Regions from separate parts of the Mesorhizobium sp. U510 genome, predicted to be linked through region 2. Evidence: riboswitches for the same ligand, from Rfam matches in the RefSeq annotation. Region 2 holds a riboswitch; each other region holds the start of a gene.
What was found. A riboswitch is a leader RNA that binds a small molecule or an ion and turns the genes downstream of it on or off. The one in region 2 is predicted to bind cobalamin.
Positions count from the first base shown of each region.

Region 1: it holds a riboswitch for cobalamin, as region 2 does, so the genes downstream of both, ACLGL5_RS08670 (aromatic ring-hydroxylating oxygenase subunit alpha) here and ACLGL5_RS27020 (DUF1636 family protein) in region 2, are expected to answer to the same signal.
Region 3: it holds a riboswitch for cobalamin, as region 2 does, so the genes downstream of both, ACLGL5_RS20140 (DUF1636 family protein) here and ACLGL5_RS27020 (DUF1636 family protein) in region 2, are expected to answer to the same signal.

Region 1 is NZ_CP180532.1:1,358,719-1,362,988, reverse strand. It holds gene ACLGL5_RS08690 (ABC transporter ATP-binding protein) at 1-895, shown strand, start outside; gene ACLGL5_RS08685 (DUF680 domain-containing protein) at 980-1,216, opposite strand; gene ACLGL5_RS08680 (DUF680 domain-containing protein) at 1,284-1,487, opposite strand; gene ACLGL5_RS08675 (DUF680 domain-containing protein) at 1,560-1,757, opposite strand; cobalamin riboswitch at 2,253-2,453, shown strand; gene ACLGL5_RS08670 (aromatic ring-hydroxylating oxygenase subunit alpha) at 2,568-3,815, shown strand; gene ACLGL5_RS08665 (FAD-binding oxidoreductase) at 3,836-4,270, shown strand, end outside.
Region 2 is NZ_CP180532.1:5,200,168-5,204,437, forward strand. It holds gene ACLGL5_RS27005 (NuoB/complex I 20 kDa subunit family protein) at 1-334, opposite strand, end outside; gene ACLGL5_RS27010 (NADH-quinone oxidoreductase subunit A) at 325-690, opposite strand; gene ACLGL5_RS27015 (winged helix-turn-helix domain-containing protein) at 1,023-2,222, shown strand; cobalamin riboswitch at 2,252-2,456, shown strand; gene ACLGL5_RS27020 (DUF1636 family protein) at 2,496-2,924, shown strand; gene cobW (cobalamin biosynthesis protein CobW) at 2,927-3,964, shown strand; gene cobN (cobaltochelatase subunit CobN) at 3,983-4,270, shown strand, end outside.
Region 3 is NZ_CP180532.1:3,846,004-3,850,273, reverse strand. It holds gene ACLGL5_RS20155 (FecCD family ABC transporter permease) at 1-443, opposite strand, end outside; gene ACLGL5_RS20150 (ABC transporter substrate-binding protein) at 443-1,390, opposite strand; gene ACLGL5_RS20145 (ABC transporter ATP-binding protein) at 1,438-2,226, opposite strand; gene ACLGL5_RS20140 (DUF1636 family protein) at 2,223-2,621, opposite strand; cobalamin riboswitch at 2,712-2,917, opposite strand; gene ACLGL5_RS20135 (class I SAM-dependent methyltransferase) at 3,129-3,776, opposite strand; gene ACLGL5_RS20130 (DMT family transporter) at 4,064-4,270, shown strand, end outside.

The DNA of each region.
Region 1 (4,270 bases), 3.1 Mb from region 2:
CAAGCGCGGCATCGCCATGGTGTTCCAGTCCTACGCGCTCTATCCGCATATGACGGTCTACGACAACATGGCGTTCTCGATGAAGATCGGCAAGGAGAACAAGGCCGAGATCGACCGCCGCGTGCGGCAGGCGGCGGAAATCCTGCAATTGACCAAATATCTCGACCGGCTGCCCAAGGCGATGTCGGGCGGCCAGCGCCAGCGTGTCGCCATCGGCCGCGCCATCGTGCGCAATCCGAAAGTGTTCCTGTTCGACGAGCCGCTGTCGAACCTTGACGCGGCGCTACGCGTCGCCACGCGCATCGAGATCGCCAAGCTCAAGGAATCGATGCCCAACACGACGATGATCTACGTCACCCACGACCAGGTCGAAGCGATGACGCTGGCCGACCGCATCGTGGTGCTGAAGGACGGCCATGTCGAACAGGTCGGCACGCCGATGGACCTTTACAAGAAGCCCGGCAACCTGTTCGTCGCCCAGTTCATCGGCTCGCCGGCCATGAACATCCTGCCGGCAACCATCGACAAGACCGGCAACCCGACCGTCGTCAACCATGTCGGCGGCCGCAAGGCGACGGTGCCGATCACGACGCCGGCCTCGGCCAAGGGCGCGGCGGTCAGTTTCGGCGTGCGGCCGGAAGACCTGATGATTGCCAGCGGCGCGGACTATCTGTTCGAGGGAACGGTCGACTATGTCGAGCAGCTCGGCGAGGTCCAGCTGGTCTATATCGATATCGGCCGCGCCGACCTGCCGCTGGTGACCAAACTGCCGGGCAATGTCGAGGTCAAGCGCGGTTCGACATTGCGGCTGAGCGCCAATGCCGAGGACCTGCATATCTTCGATGCGGACGGACATTCCTTCGCGCTGCAAAAGCCGGAAGCAAAAGCGGCTTGAGGCCGCCGGTCCTGCTGGGTCAAGGCAACAAAAAAGAGCGGCGGGCCAGGCCCGCCGCTCTTTTTTGGAGATCAGCTTCGGCTGTTAACGGCCGAAGAGGTTCCGGTCGCTGCCCTGAGGAGCGGACTTCTGCACGTCGCCCGACGAATTGAGCAGCTTGTAGACGGGCGAGCCGCTCTCGCGGATCGAAGCCGTACGCGAGTTGTCGACCGAAGTTGCGGCGGGCTGGTTGGCGCCATTGGAGCCATAGTTGTCGCTGCCCGCGAAAGCGCTACCGGAGATGGCCAGAACGGCGGCGGCAGCAAGGATGAGCTTGTTCATGTTAGTCTCCTGAATTTCTGGATTTCACGGGAATGGCCGGCATCGCCGCCATTTCCGTGAACCGGCATTACTTGCCGAAGAGGTTGCGGTCAGCGCCCTGCTGAGCAGGCACCTGGGTGGCCGGAGCCGACTTGTCGACCGAAGCCGTGTAGGAATGGTCGACCGCAGCGGCCGGCTGGTTGGCACCGTTGGAACCGTAGTTATCGCTGCCAGCGAAGGCACTGCCGGAAATGGCCAGGACGGCGGCGGCAGCAAGGATGAGCTTGTTCATGTTAGTCTCCTGAGTTTCTCAAGATCGGCCAGAGCGGCGGGCGAAAAGCCCGCCATTAGCCGGGACCCGTTGTTAGTTATTACCGAAGAGGTTGTGATCTGCGCCCTGGGCAGGCGTCTGAGCAGCCGGTTCCGACTTCTTGGTCGAAGCGGTGTACGAGCTGTCGACAGTCGTGGCTGCGGCGGCATTCGAACCGTAGTGGTCGCTACCAGCGAAGGCGCTGCCGGAAATGGCCAGAAGGGCGGCGGCAGTGAGAACAATCTTTTTCATTTTTAGTACTCCAGTATTTTTTCCGTCCGTCTAGCGGCGTGTCTTGGGATTGAAATCGCGTCGTTCGGACAGCCCCGATGTGGGAAAGCCAGATCGCCGTTTCCAATCACGAAGTTGTTCCGTGTGGACCAAGAATCCACCACTTGAAATTGTGCCAGAGGTTTCCACGCCATAAATTTTTCTTCTTAATATCAATCACTTAATTAAAGCCAGCCGCAAGATCACAGACTGTATCGGAGGTCCAGTGTTCACACCGTCCTGCACGCACCGTCAACAGAAACGAACCGTTCGGTTCGATTTTAGAATCCGCTAATAGTCACTTTTCGAAACCGTTAACCTTTTTTGCCCCTGTTCCGGGTCGATTTTGACAGCCAGTACAGCTAACGGCGAAGACGATTTTCGTGACCGCTGTCCGCGCCCAGATCGTTGCGCATGCGTGTCGCGCCGCATGGATGCGATGTCGCTTTCATGCCGATGTCGCAAACGCCGTCGTGATTAGATCATGTCATCTCAGGTGCCGCTTCGTGACGACGGGGCGGAGAATTGGGAAGCCGGTCAAAATCCGGCGCTGCCCCCGCAACGGTGGTGGAGTTCAAGTCGCAACGGGAGACCACTGGGCGAAAGCCTGGGAAGGTGTCGCGACCGTCCGCAAGGACACTCCAGAGCCCGGAAACCAGCCCGAGATTTTTGAACTCGACTGATCGCGGTGGGCGGTCAAGAGGCGGATGGCGCGCGCCCGGCTTTCGCCGGCCTGCGTCTCATCCTTCCTCAATCACCACCAGTTCAGTCCTTGAAGTATGAGGACAGGACATGGATGCGCGCAACGATATGCTGAGGCTCTTGAACAGCCGCAGAGAGGGCTTCTCGCTCGAGCAGCCCTTCTATACCGATCCCGATTTCTTCAAGCTCGACATGGAGCTGATCTGGTATCGCGACTGGCTGTTCGTCGGCCATGATTGCGAACTGCCCAAGCCCGGCAGCTTCATCACCGTGCAGATCGGCGACTATCCGGTCGTGCTGGTGCGCGATCAGCAGGGCAAGATCAACGCTTTCCACAATTCCTGCCGCCACCGCGGTAGCCGCGTCTGCAACACCGACAAGGGCATGGCCGCCAAGCTGGTCTGCCCCTATCACCAATGGACCTATGAGCTGGACGGAAGGCTGCTGTTTGCCCGCCAGATGGCCGACGGTTTCGACAAGAGCCAGTTCGGCCTGAAGCCGGTCGCCTGCGAAAGCGTGGCCGGCTATATCTTCATCTGCCTGGCCAAGGAACCCGCCGACTTCTCGCCGATGCGGGCGATGATCGAACCCTATCTCAAGCCGCACCGGCTCAGCGAAGCCAAGATCGCCTTCGAGAGCACGATCGTCGAGAAGGGCAACTGGAAGCTCGTCTGGGAAAACAACCGCGAGTGCTACCACTGCGCCGGCAATCACCCGGAGCTGTGCAAAACCTTCCCGGAAGCCCCGACGGTGACCGGCGTGCAAGGCGCCGACAGCGATCCGGAGATGCTGGCACACTGGGCCAAATGCGAAGCGGCCGGCCTGCCGAGCAAGTTCCGCATCGATCCGGCCGGGCAATACCGCGCCACCCGCGCGCCGCTGCTGCGCGATGCGGTCAGCTACACGATGACCGGCAAGCGGGCGGTGAAGAAGAACCTGTCCGACAGCGTCTCCGCCGACCGCATCGGTTCCTTGCTGCTCTATCACTATCCGACGACGTGGAACCACATTCTGGGCGACCACGCCGTCACCTTCCGCGTGCTGCCGATCAGCGCCACGGAAACCGCGGTGACGACCAAATGGCTGGTTCACAAGGATGCGGTCGAGGGTGTCGACTACGATCTTGCCGAACTCACCCATGTCTGGACCGAGACCAACGACCAGGATCGCCGCATCGTCGAGGAAAACGCCTTCGGCATCCAGTCGCCGGCCTATGAACCCGGCCCCTATTCGGAGCTGCATGAGGGCGGCGTGATCCAGTTTGTCGACTGGTACGCCCGCTTCATCGGTCCGCGCCTTGCCGACGATGGCCGGCCGGCCCTGCGCAGTGTCGCCTGAGGGGTTTGGGGATGAACGCGATGACGGATCTTGGCCTCTATCGCCATCTCGACCAGATGGCGCCCTGGAACGACAGGCTGCAGGTGCTGGAAGTGATCGGCGTCAGCGACGAGGCGCCTGACGTCAAGACCTTCACCTTCCGCTCCGACAACCAGACCTGGTTCCGCTACAAGCCGGGCCAGTTCGTGACGCTGGAACTGCCGACGCCGGACGGACCGCTGATGCGCACCTATACGCTGTCGTCGTCGCCGTCGCGGCCGTTCTCGATCGCGGTGACGGTGAAGGCACAGGCCGGCAGCATCGGCACACGCTGGATGTTCGATCACCTGGTGCCCGGTTCGCACGTCAAGGCCTATGGGCCGAGCGGCGATTTTTCGCTGCACAGCCATCCGGCGGCCAAATATCTGTTGATCTCGGCCGGCTCCGGCGTGACGCCGATGATGTCGATGCTGCGC
Region 2 (4,270 bases):
TGGTCAGCGTGCCGGCGACGATCATGATGTCGGACTGGCGCGGTGACGCACGCGGCGCGACGCCGAAGCGCTCCGAATCGTAGCGCGGCATCGAGGTGTGGATCATCTCGACGGCGCAGCATGCCAGACCGAAGGTCATGAACATCAGCGAGCCCGAGCGCGCCCAGGTGATCAGCGCCTCGGTCGAGGTGACCAGGAAACCCTTGTCGGCAAGCTCATTGTTGATTTCGAGGAAGAAGGGATCGTCCTCCCCCACCGGCCGGCCGGTGTTGGGATCGATGATGCCCTTCGGCTTCGGCGCGACGAGGGTGCCTGAACTGTCGTTCAATCCCATTCCAGCGCTCCTTTTTTCCATTCATAGGCAAAGCCGATGGTCAGCACTGCCAAAAACACCATCATCGACCAGAAACCCAGCATGCCGATCTTCGAGAAGGACACCGCCCAGGGAAAAAGGAAGGCCACTTCCAAGTCGAAGATGATGAACAGGATCGACACCAGGTAGAAGCGGATGTCGAATTTCATGCGGGCATCGTCGAACGAGTTGAAACCGCACTCGTAGGCGGAAAGCTTTTCGGGATCGGGATTGCGGTAGGCCACAAGGAACGGTGCGGCCAGCAGCGCCAGGCCGACGACCAGCGCCACGCCGATGAACAGGACGATGGGCAGGTACGAACTGAGAAGTGCGTTCATGCAGCGGCTTTCCGTTGGCGCCAATCCACTTTGATTACAGCACCGGACCTTAATGCGGAAGCGTGACAGATTAACCGCTGAACCGTTTTAAGGGGCCTATGCTGCAACGCGGCGAGGGTTAGCGCAGCACTTCCAGCGAAGCAAGTCAAACCTTGTTCAAAACGCCGACCTGGACGGCATATCCGGAGAAACTGGTCCGATCCGCTCCTGTTTGATTTCCTTCGTTTTTTACTCCACTTTTCTCTCCTGACAGGGTTGCCGCTAAAACCCTGCTAGCATGGGCTGGAATCACCCGTCAGACCCACAGCAGAAGCGCCCAGAGTGATACCTGCATGAAGGAAAAAATCTCGCTTGCCATGGCCCGGCGCATCGCGCTCGCCGCACAGGGGTTTCTCGATCCCCGCCCAAATGGCACACCCGATCGCCGCCACTTCGCCCGCGTGCTCTCCCGCACCGGCCTGCTGCAGATCGATTCCGTCAGCGCGGTGGTGCGCGCGCATTATATGCCGCTTTATTCCCGCCTTGGCCCCTATCCCTTGACCTTGCTCGACAATGCCGCCGTGACGCGCAAGCGCACCGTCTTCGAATACTGGGCGCATGAGGCTTCCTTCCTGCCGGTCGAGACCTATCCGCTGATGCGCTGGCGCATGCAGCGCGCCGAGCAGGGCGACGAGATGTATCTGGGCCTGGCCAAATGGGGCCGCGAGCACGCCGCCTATATAGAAGAGATCTACCGCGAGGTCGCCGCGCGCGGCCCGATCGCCGCTTCGGCGCTGGAAGGTCAGAAAGGTTCGGGCGGCTGGTGGGGCTGGAGCCATGCCAAGCATGCCTTCGAATGGCTGTTCTGGGCCGGGCGCATCACCACGGCGCACCGCCGCGGCTTCGAGCGCTTCTATGATTTGCCCGAGCGCGTGCTGCCGCAGGCGATCCTCGACCTGCCCGTGCCGCCAGCCGAGGACGCGCACCGCGAATTGCTGCGCATTTCTGCCCGCGCCCATGGCGTGGCGACATCAGGCGACCTGCGCGACTACTTTCGGCTATCGCCGGCCGACATGAAAGGCCGGCTGGAGGAACTGGTCGAGCTGGGCGAATTGCTGCCGGTGCGTGTCGAGGGCTGGGACAAGCCGGCCTACCTTCATAAGGACGCCCGCCTGCCCCGGAAAATCGAGGCCCGCGCACTGTTGGCGCCGTTCGACCCGGTCGTCTTCGAGCGCTCGCGCTCGGAGCGGCTGTTCGATTTCCACTACCGCATCGAGATCTACACGCCGGCTGAGAAGCGCCAATACGGCTATTACGTCCTGCCCTTCCTGCTCGGCGACCGGATCGTCGCCCGCGTTGACCTCAAGGCTGACCGGCCGGCCAGCGTCCTGCGCATCCACGCCGCCTACGCCGAACCCGGCGCGCCACCTGAAACCGCCGCGCAACTCTTCGAGGAACTGCAGCAGATGCAGGGCTGGCTTGGCCTTGAACGCATCGAAGTGACACCCGCCGGCGATCTGGGTCCGGCGCTCGCCGACATCGCCATGTCGTAGCCGCGCGTTGACACCGCTGCCTGCAAAAGCCTAAATCCGCTCCAGACGGTCCCTTGCCCGCAACGGCAGGGGCTAAGAGGGAATGCGGTGCGGGATTTCGATCTCAAATCCGCGGCTGTCCCCGCAACTGTAAGCGAAGAGCCAAGGCCGAAAGCCACTGGGACGTTCCCGGGAAGGCGGCACCCAAGGCGATGACCCGCGAGCCAGGAGACCTGCCGTCTGCGACAAAAGAATCCGATCGCCCGGCGGGTTTCCGGGCAAGGAGCCCGGTTTTTGGACCAGAACAGCAGTTTTTCGGCTGGCACAGCGGACAATTCGTCCGCCGACGGGGATGCCTTGGCCGGCGTCACCGTCATCGTCTGCGCCTCCTGCCGCGACGAGACCGGCTCCGACGCCCATCCCCGCGCCGGCGAACTGCTAGCCGAAGACACGCGCCAAGCCGCTGCGAGCGATGACATCCGCATCCGCACGGTCGAGTGCCTCGGCAATTGCAAGCGCCGGCTGAGCGCCGCGATCCTGCGCGACGGTTGCTGGAGCTATGTCTTCGGCGACCTGACCGCGACCAGCGGCGCCGACCTCGTCACCGGCGCCAAACTCTTCGCCACCTCGACCGACGGCCTCATTCCATGGCGCGGTCGGCCCAATTCCCTCAAGCGCGGCCTCGTTGCCCGCATTCCTCCCCTCAACCTGCTGAAGGATTGATCATGAGCGCTTCCGTCACCCGCGTCCCCTGCACCGTCGTCACCGGCTTCCTTGGTGCCGGCAAGACGACGCTGGTCCGCCATCTCCTGGAAAACGCCGGCGGCAAGCGCATTGCCATCATCGTCAACGAGTTCGGCGACATCGGCATCGACGGCGAGATTCTGAAGGGCTGCGGCATCGACACCTGCCCGGAGGAAAACATCGTCGAACTGGCCAATGGCTGCATCTGCTGCACCGTGGCCGACGATTTCGTGCCGGCGCTCGACCAGATCCTGTCGCTCAACCCCAAGGTCGATCACATCCTGATCGAGACCTCGGGCCTGGCCCTGCCCAAGCCGCTGGTCCAGGCATTCCAGTGGCCGACGGTGAAGAGCCGCGTCACCGTCGATGGCGTCATCGCCGTGGTCGACGGTCCCGCACTGGCCGAAGGCCGGGTCGCCAACGACATGGACGCCTTGCAGGCGCAGCGCGCGCAAGATGGTAGCCTCGACCATGACGACCCGGTCGAGGAACTGTTCGAGGACCAGATCGCCTGCGCCGACCTGATCATCCTGTCGAAAAGCGATCTTATGGACGCCGCCGGTTCGGCCCGCGCCAACGCCATCATCGGCGAACACTCCGCCCGTGCCGTGAAGATCGTGCCGACCTCGCATGGCAAGGTCGATCCCTCCGTGCTGCTCGGGCTCGGTCTCGCCGTCGAGGACGACATCGAGAACCGCAAATCCCATCATGACGGCGCCTTCGACCACGAGCATGACGACTTCGACACCTTCATCGTCGACATTCCCTCGATCGCCAATCCGGATGAGCTGGCACAACGCGTCGCCGCCGCCGCCGAACAGGAAAACGTGCTGCGCGTGAAAGGCTTCGTCGAGGTCGGCGGCAAGCCGATGCGGCTCTTGCTGCAGGCCGTCGGCCCGCGCGTCAATCATTACTATGACCGCGCCTGGACCGCCGAGGACGACCGCCGTTCGCGCCTGGTCGTCATCGGCCTCAAGGGGCTGAACCGCCCGGCAATCGAGCGTATACTCGCCGGCTGAGTTCAGACACGGGCCGCGATGCATATCCTCACCACGACCTCCGCCTCGCTCGACGATCTCGCCGAGCCGGTCGATCTGCGGCAGACGCCGGCGGATATCGTGGCCCTGTCCTTCACCGACAGCGACCTCGCCGGGCTGGCGGCCGCCTGGAAGGCGGATGCCGGCCGTTTGCCCTCGATGCGGCTGGCGGCGCTTCGCGACCTGCGCCACCCTATGTCCGTCGACCTCTGGGTCGACAGCGTCGCCCGCCACGCCAAGATCATCCTGGTACGCATCCTCGGCGGCTACGACTGGTGGCGCTACGGC
Region 3 (4,270 bases), 1.4 Mb from region 2:
GCCAGTATGCCGCCGGTGAAGGCCGCGACCGGCAAGGTCCAGATGCCAAAACTGTCACCAAAGACGGTGATGACGGAAACAGCACCGGCCGCCGCCCCCGACGACAGGCCGAACAGGAAGGGATCGGCAAGATCGTTGCGGGTCACCGTCTGCAGCAAGGCGCCTGTTATGCCGAGGCCGCTGCCGACACAGACCGCCAGGATCGTGCGCGGCAGCCTGAGATCGACGACGATCTTGCCGACCGGGCCCGACACCTGGTGCTCGTTCAATCCGACGGCATGGCCAAGCGAGGCGATGACGTCAGTCAGCGGGATCAGTGTCGAACCATAGGCGATTGACAGCAGCACGAGGGCGACGACCGCTACCGTGCCCGCCACTGTCGCCAGCGCGAACGCCTTGTGCCCTGAAAGCGCACCGGATTTATGCCCAGGGGCAAGAAGCATCAGAACGCTTCCGGATGCATCGCCTTGGCGATCTTGCCGATCGCCTCGATGTTTGCCGGGCCGGGCGTCAGTTCGGCATAGCGGAGCGCCACGAAGCGCTCGTTCTTGACCGCGTCCGTCTCCTTCATCGCCGGGTGCGCCTTGAGGAAGTCGAGCAGTTTCTTGTAGCCGCCGCCATCCTGGTAATCGAGCAGGATGAGGAATTGCGGATTGCGCGACGCCACGGTTTCCCAATCCGTGTTGCCCCAGCTGGTGTCCATGTCGGCCATGATGTTGTCGCCGCCCGCCGCTGTGATCATGGCGCTCGGAATGGCGAATTTTCCGGCGGTGAACGGCTTGTCCTCACCTGAATCATAAAGGAACACCCGCGTCCCCTTTGCGCCGCCGACCTTGGCAGTGATATCAGCGAGCTGCGCCTTCCAGCCGGCAACAAGTTTTTTGGCTTCGGTCTCCTTGCCGAAGATCTTGCCCAGCTTTTCGACATCGCCATAGAGCAGATCCATCGAGGCAGCCGGACGGTTCTTGTCGAGATGGACGCAGCTTTCGGTCAGCACCAGCGTCTTGATGCCGTGCGGGGCGAGCGTGTCTGGCGTCACGTCGCCGCCCGGCTTCATGCCATAGTACCAGCCGGCGAAGAAGAAATCGGGCTCGACGGCGACGAGGTTTTCCAGCGTCGGGTATTTGGGCGCCAGTTCGGGAATAGAACCCTGCTCGGCCTTGAATTCGGGGCCGACCTTGTACCATCCGGTGATGCCGGTCAGGCCGACGATCGACGGCTGCAGCTTCAGCGCGAAGGCCATCTCGGCCATGTTGAGATCATGGATGACGGCGCGTTTGGGCGGCGCGTCGAAGGTCAGCGGCTTGCCGCAGCTGTCGACGGTGACCGGGAAGGCGAACGCTGACGAAGCCAGCAGCGAGAAGACGAGCGACTGGGCGAGACGTTTCACGGATTTTGCTCCTCGGTTGAACAATGTCGGATCAGGGATGGGGTCGATCAGGATGGCGGCGCGGAGCGGTTCGGAACATCGAAGACCGTGAGTTCGCGGTCTTCGGTCGGATGGCGCAGGCGAAACACGTCGACGCCGAAAATCTCGCGGATCAGCTTTTGGGTCAGCGCCTCGCGCGGCGCGGCAAGCGCATGCAGCCGCGCTTCGTTCATCACTGCGACCCTGGTGGCGAAGGGTGCCACCAGTGCCAGATCGTGCAGCACCGCGATCACCGTCATGCCGAAGCCGGCAATGAGTTCGAGCAATTCGCCACGGGCGCGCGGATCGAGATGGTTCGTCGGCTCGTCGAGGAACAGCACCTTCGGTTGCTGCGCGATGGCGCGCGCCAGCTGGGCGCGCTGGCGTTCGCCGCCCGACAGCGAGCCGATCGTGCGGCCAAGCAGCGGCAACAGGCCGGTCCGGCGCAACGCGTCGACGACGATGTCGCGCTCCTCGCTCCTGCGCCTCAGTCCGGCATGCGGGACGCGGCCGAGCTCGACATAGTCGATCACCGCCAGCCGCGGGTCCGGCTGGTCGGTCTGGCCGACAACGGCGACGTGCAGGGCCCGCTCGGCGGTCGAGATCCTGTCCAGGCGGCGCCCGCCAAGCTTCACCTCGCCGGAACTTGGCCTGAGCATGCCCGACAGCATGCGCAGCAGCGTGGTCTTGCCGGCGCCATTGGGGCCGATGATGGCAAGGCGATCGCCTGTGGCCACCGACAGGCTGACGGCGCGGACCAGATCGCGGCCATTGGCCATCGCGCAGAGGTCGCGTGCATGGAGGAGCGGCGCTGTCATCGGCTGTTGACCGCAAACTTGGCCGGCCCGGGAATACGAGCCAGCGTCTTGCCCGCCAGCCGCGGCGGACGCTGTCCGGAATTGCACCAGCCGTCGGCGAGCGAGGCGTAAAGCCTGGCAAATCGCACGAGATCGCCGGCGTCGGCCTCGGCGTCGATGGAGCCGAAGAGATAGGAAGCCTTGCCTGGCGCCTGGAAGGCCACGGTCAGCGGCCGCGCACAGCCCGCCATGCATTCGACGCCTTCGATCGTGAAGCCATGCGCCACAGCGGGTTCTTGGCAGGCCGCGAGCCGGGAGCGCAGATCGGCACACAGGCTTTCGCCCGACCTGATGCCGGTCGGGACGTCACGGCAAAGCGTGCACACGATGATGCGGTGATCGATGGCGCCGGCCAACTTCCGTCACTTTCCAAAACTGGCGACGGAAGGATGCTGGCGAGCCGGCCGACTAGACCGACGTCCACGTCTCCTCCCGGCACACCCCGTCCGGTCAACTCAGTGATGGCAGGTCTCCTGGCTCGCGGGTCTCGGCGCAATCCTGCCTTCCCAGCCTTGCCGGCCAGTGGCATGTCGGATCTTGCTCACCGCTTACAGTTGCGGGGGCAGCCACGGTCTCGACCTCTGCGGGTCTCACCGTGTTCCCTTTTCACCCCTTGCCTTTCGGCGCGGGGACCATCACGCACCCACCGTAGATTTCCATCGATCGCATCGCAATGAGTTTTTTGCGATGCCGCCGCACTTCATTCGATATGTAATAACATTACCTTTGAGGCGATATTTCGCGACGATGTCAACCCCCTGTCGTTGCGCAATAAGTCTTCGGCGGTACCTCGGTTTTCAGCCGCGAGCGGTCACCAGGCAGGAGGCATGACACCTGGCCGCGGTCGCCGAGGGAAACCGGCGCTACAGCTTTCTAAAAAAGCCTGACAGAATATTTGGACCCGCTTCGCCTGGCCGCAGTCTGATCCCGTCTTCAAAGCAATTCAGCATCACGCATTCGAAGCCGTAATGCGCGAGGAGCGCCACCAGCGAGTCACGGTCGAAATGGTGCAGGTGCTCGTTGGGCAGACGCATGCGCCACGTCCGGAACCACGCATCGCCATCGGCGCCAAGTTCACGCCAGCGGCAGTAAGGGACGGCGATGGCCAGGTGGCGGGTCTGAAGGCGGGCGAGGAAACCCAGATCCGGAATGTGCTCGAGCACGTCGAACATGGCGACGAGATCCCACGAGCCGGCGAGCGCCTCGTCCCAATCGACAAAGCGGACGCCCTCGGGCAGCGGAAATTTGGTGATGTCGCAGCCGGCACAGTCGGCAACCCCGGTAATCTTGGCGGCCTCAATGAAGGTGCCGGTGCCATAGCCAATCTCCAACACGGACCGCGGTATCTCACCGGTGATCCCCAGCACCCAGCCAAGCCGCTGATAGCCGAGCTTGATGGTCCGGTCGCTCAGATCCTCGTAATAGGAAATGTATTGCTTGTCGTATGTGATCGGCGTGGCGTCGATCTGGTGGATCACGCCGAAGCGGTCGAGGTTGTAGTTGTCTAGCACTCGCGGCGCCCCCGGGATTTCGAATGCTTATATGGCGGAGTTGAACGCAAGGTAAGCGGTTGGGGCGGGATGCCAAATCCTGGCAGGAGCGCGACCAGAACTAAATGTCACATTTGGGTCGACTGCCAACCGCCACTGCCAGGCTATGCAACGCGAAAAGCTGACACGCGACCTCCCGATACCAAAGTAAAAGCGTACGCGACCTCACCCTTCAAAACGGATGCACGACCCAACGACGCAGGCTATGTTACCCCGTCGGCAGACGTCATCGAAGGGGAGGACATGACATGCAGGCAATGCCGATAGCGCATCAAGCCGCGCAACCCGCGGTCGGCCCCATATCCTCCTTGACCGGCTATCCGGCCGCCATCCTGTGCTGGCTGCTTTCGGCTGGTGTCTATATCGCGGCCAAATGGGTGGCGCCTGAAATGCCGCCCTGGGGCCTCTGCTTTTGGCGGCTGACGCTTGCCTGCGCCATCCTACTGCCGATTGTG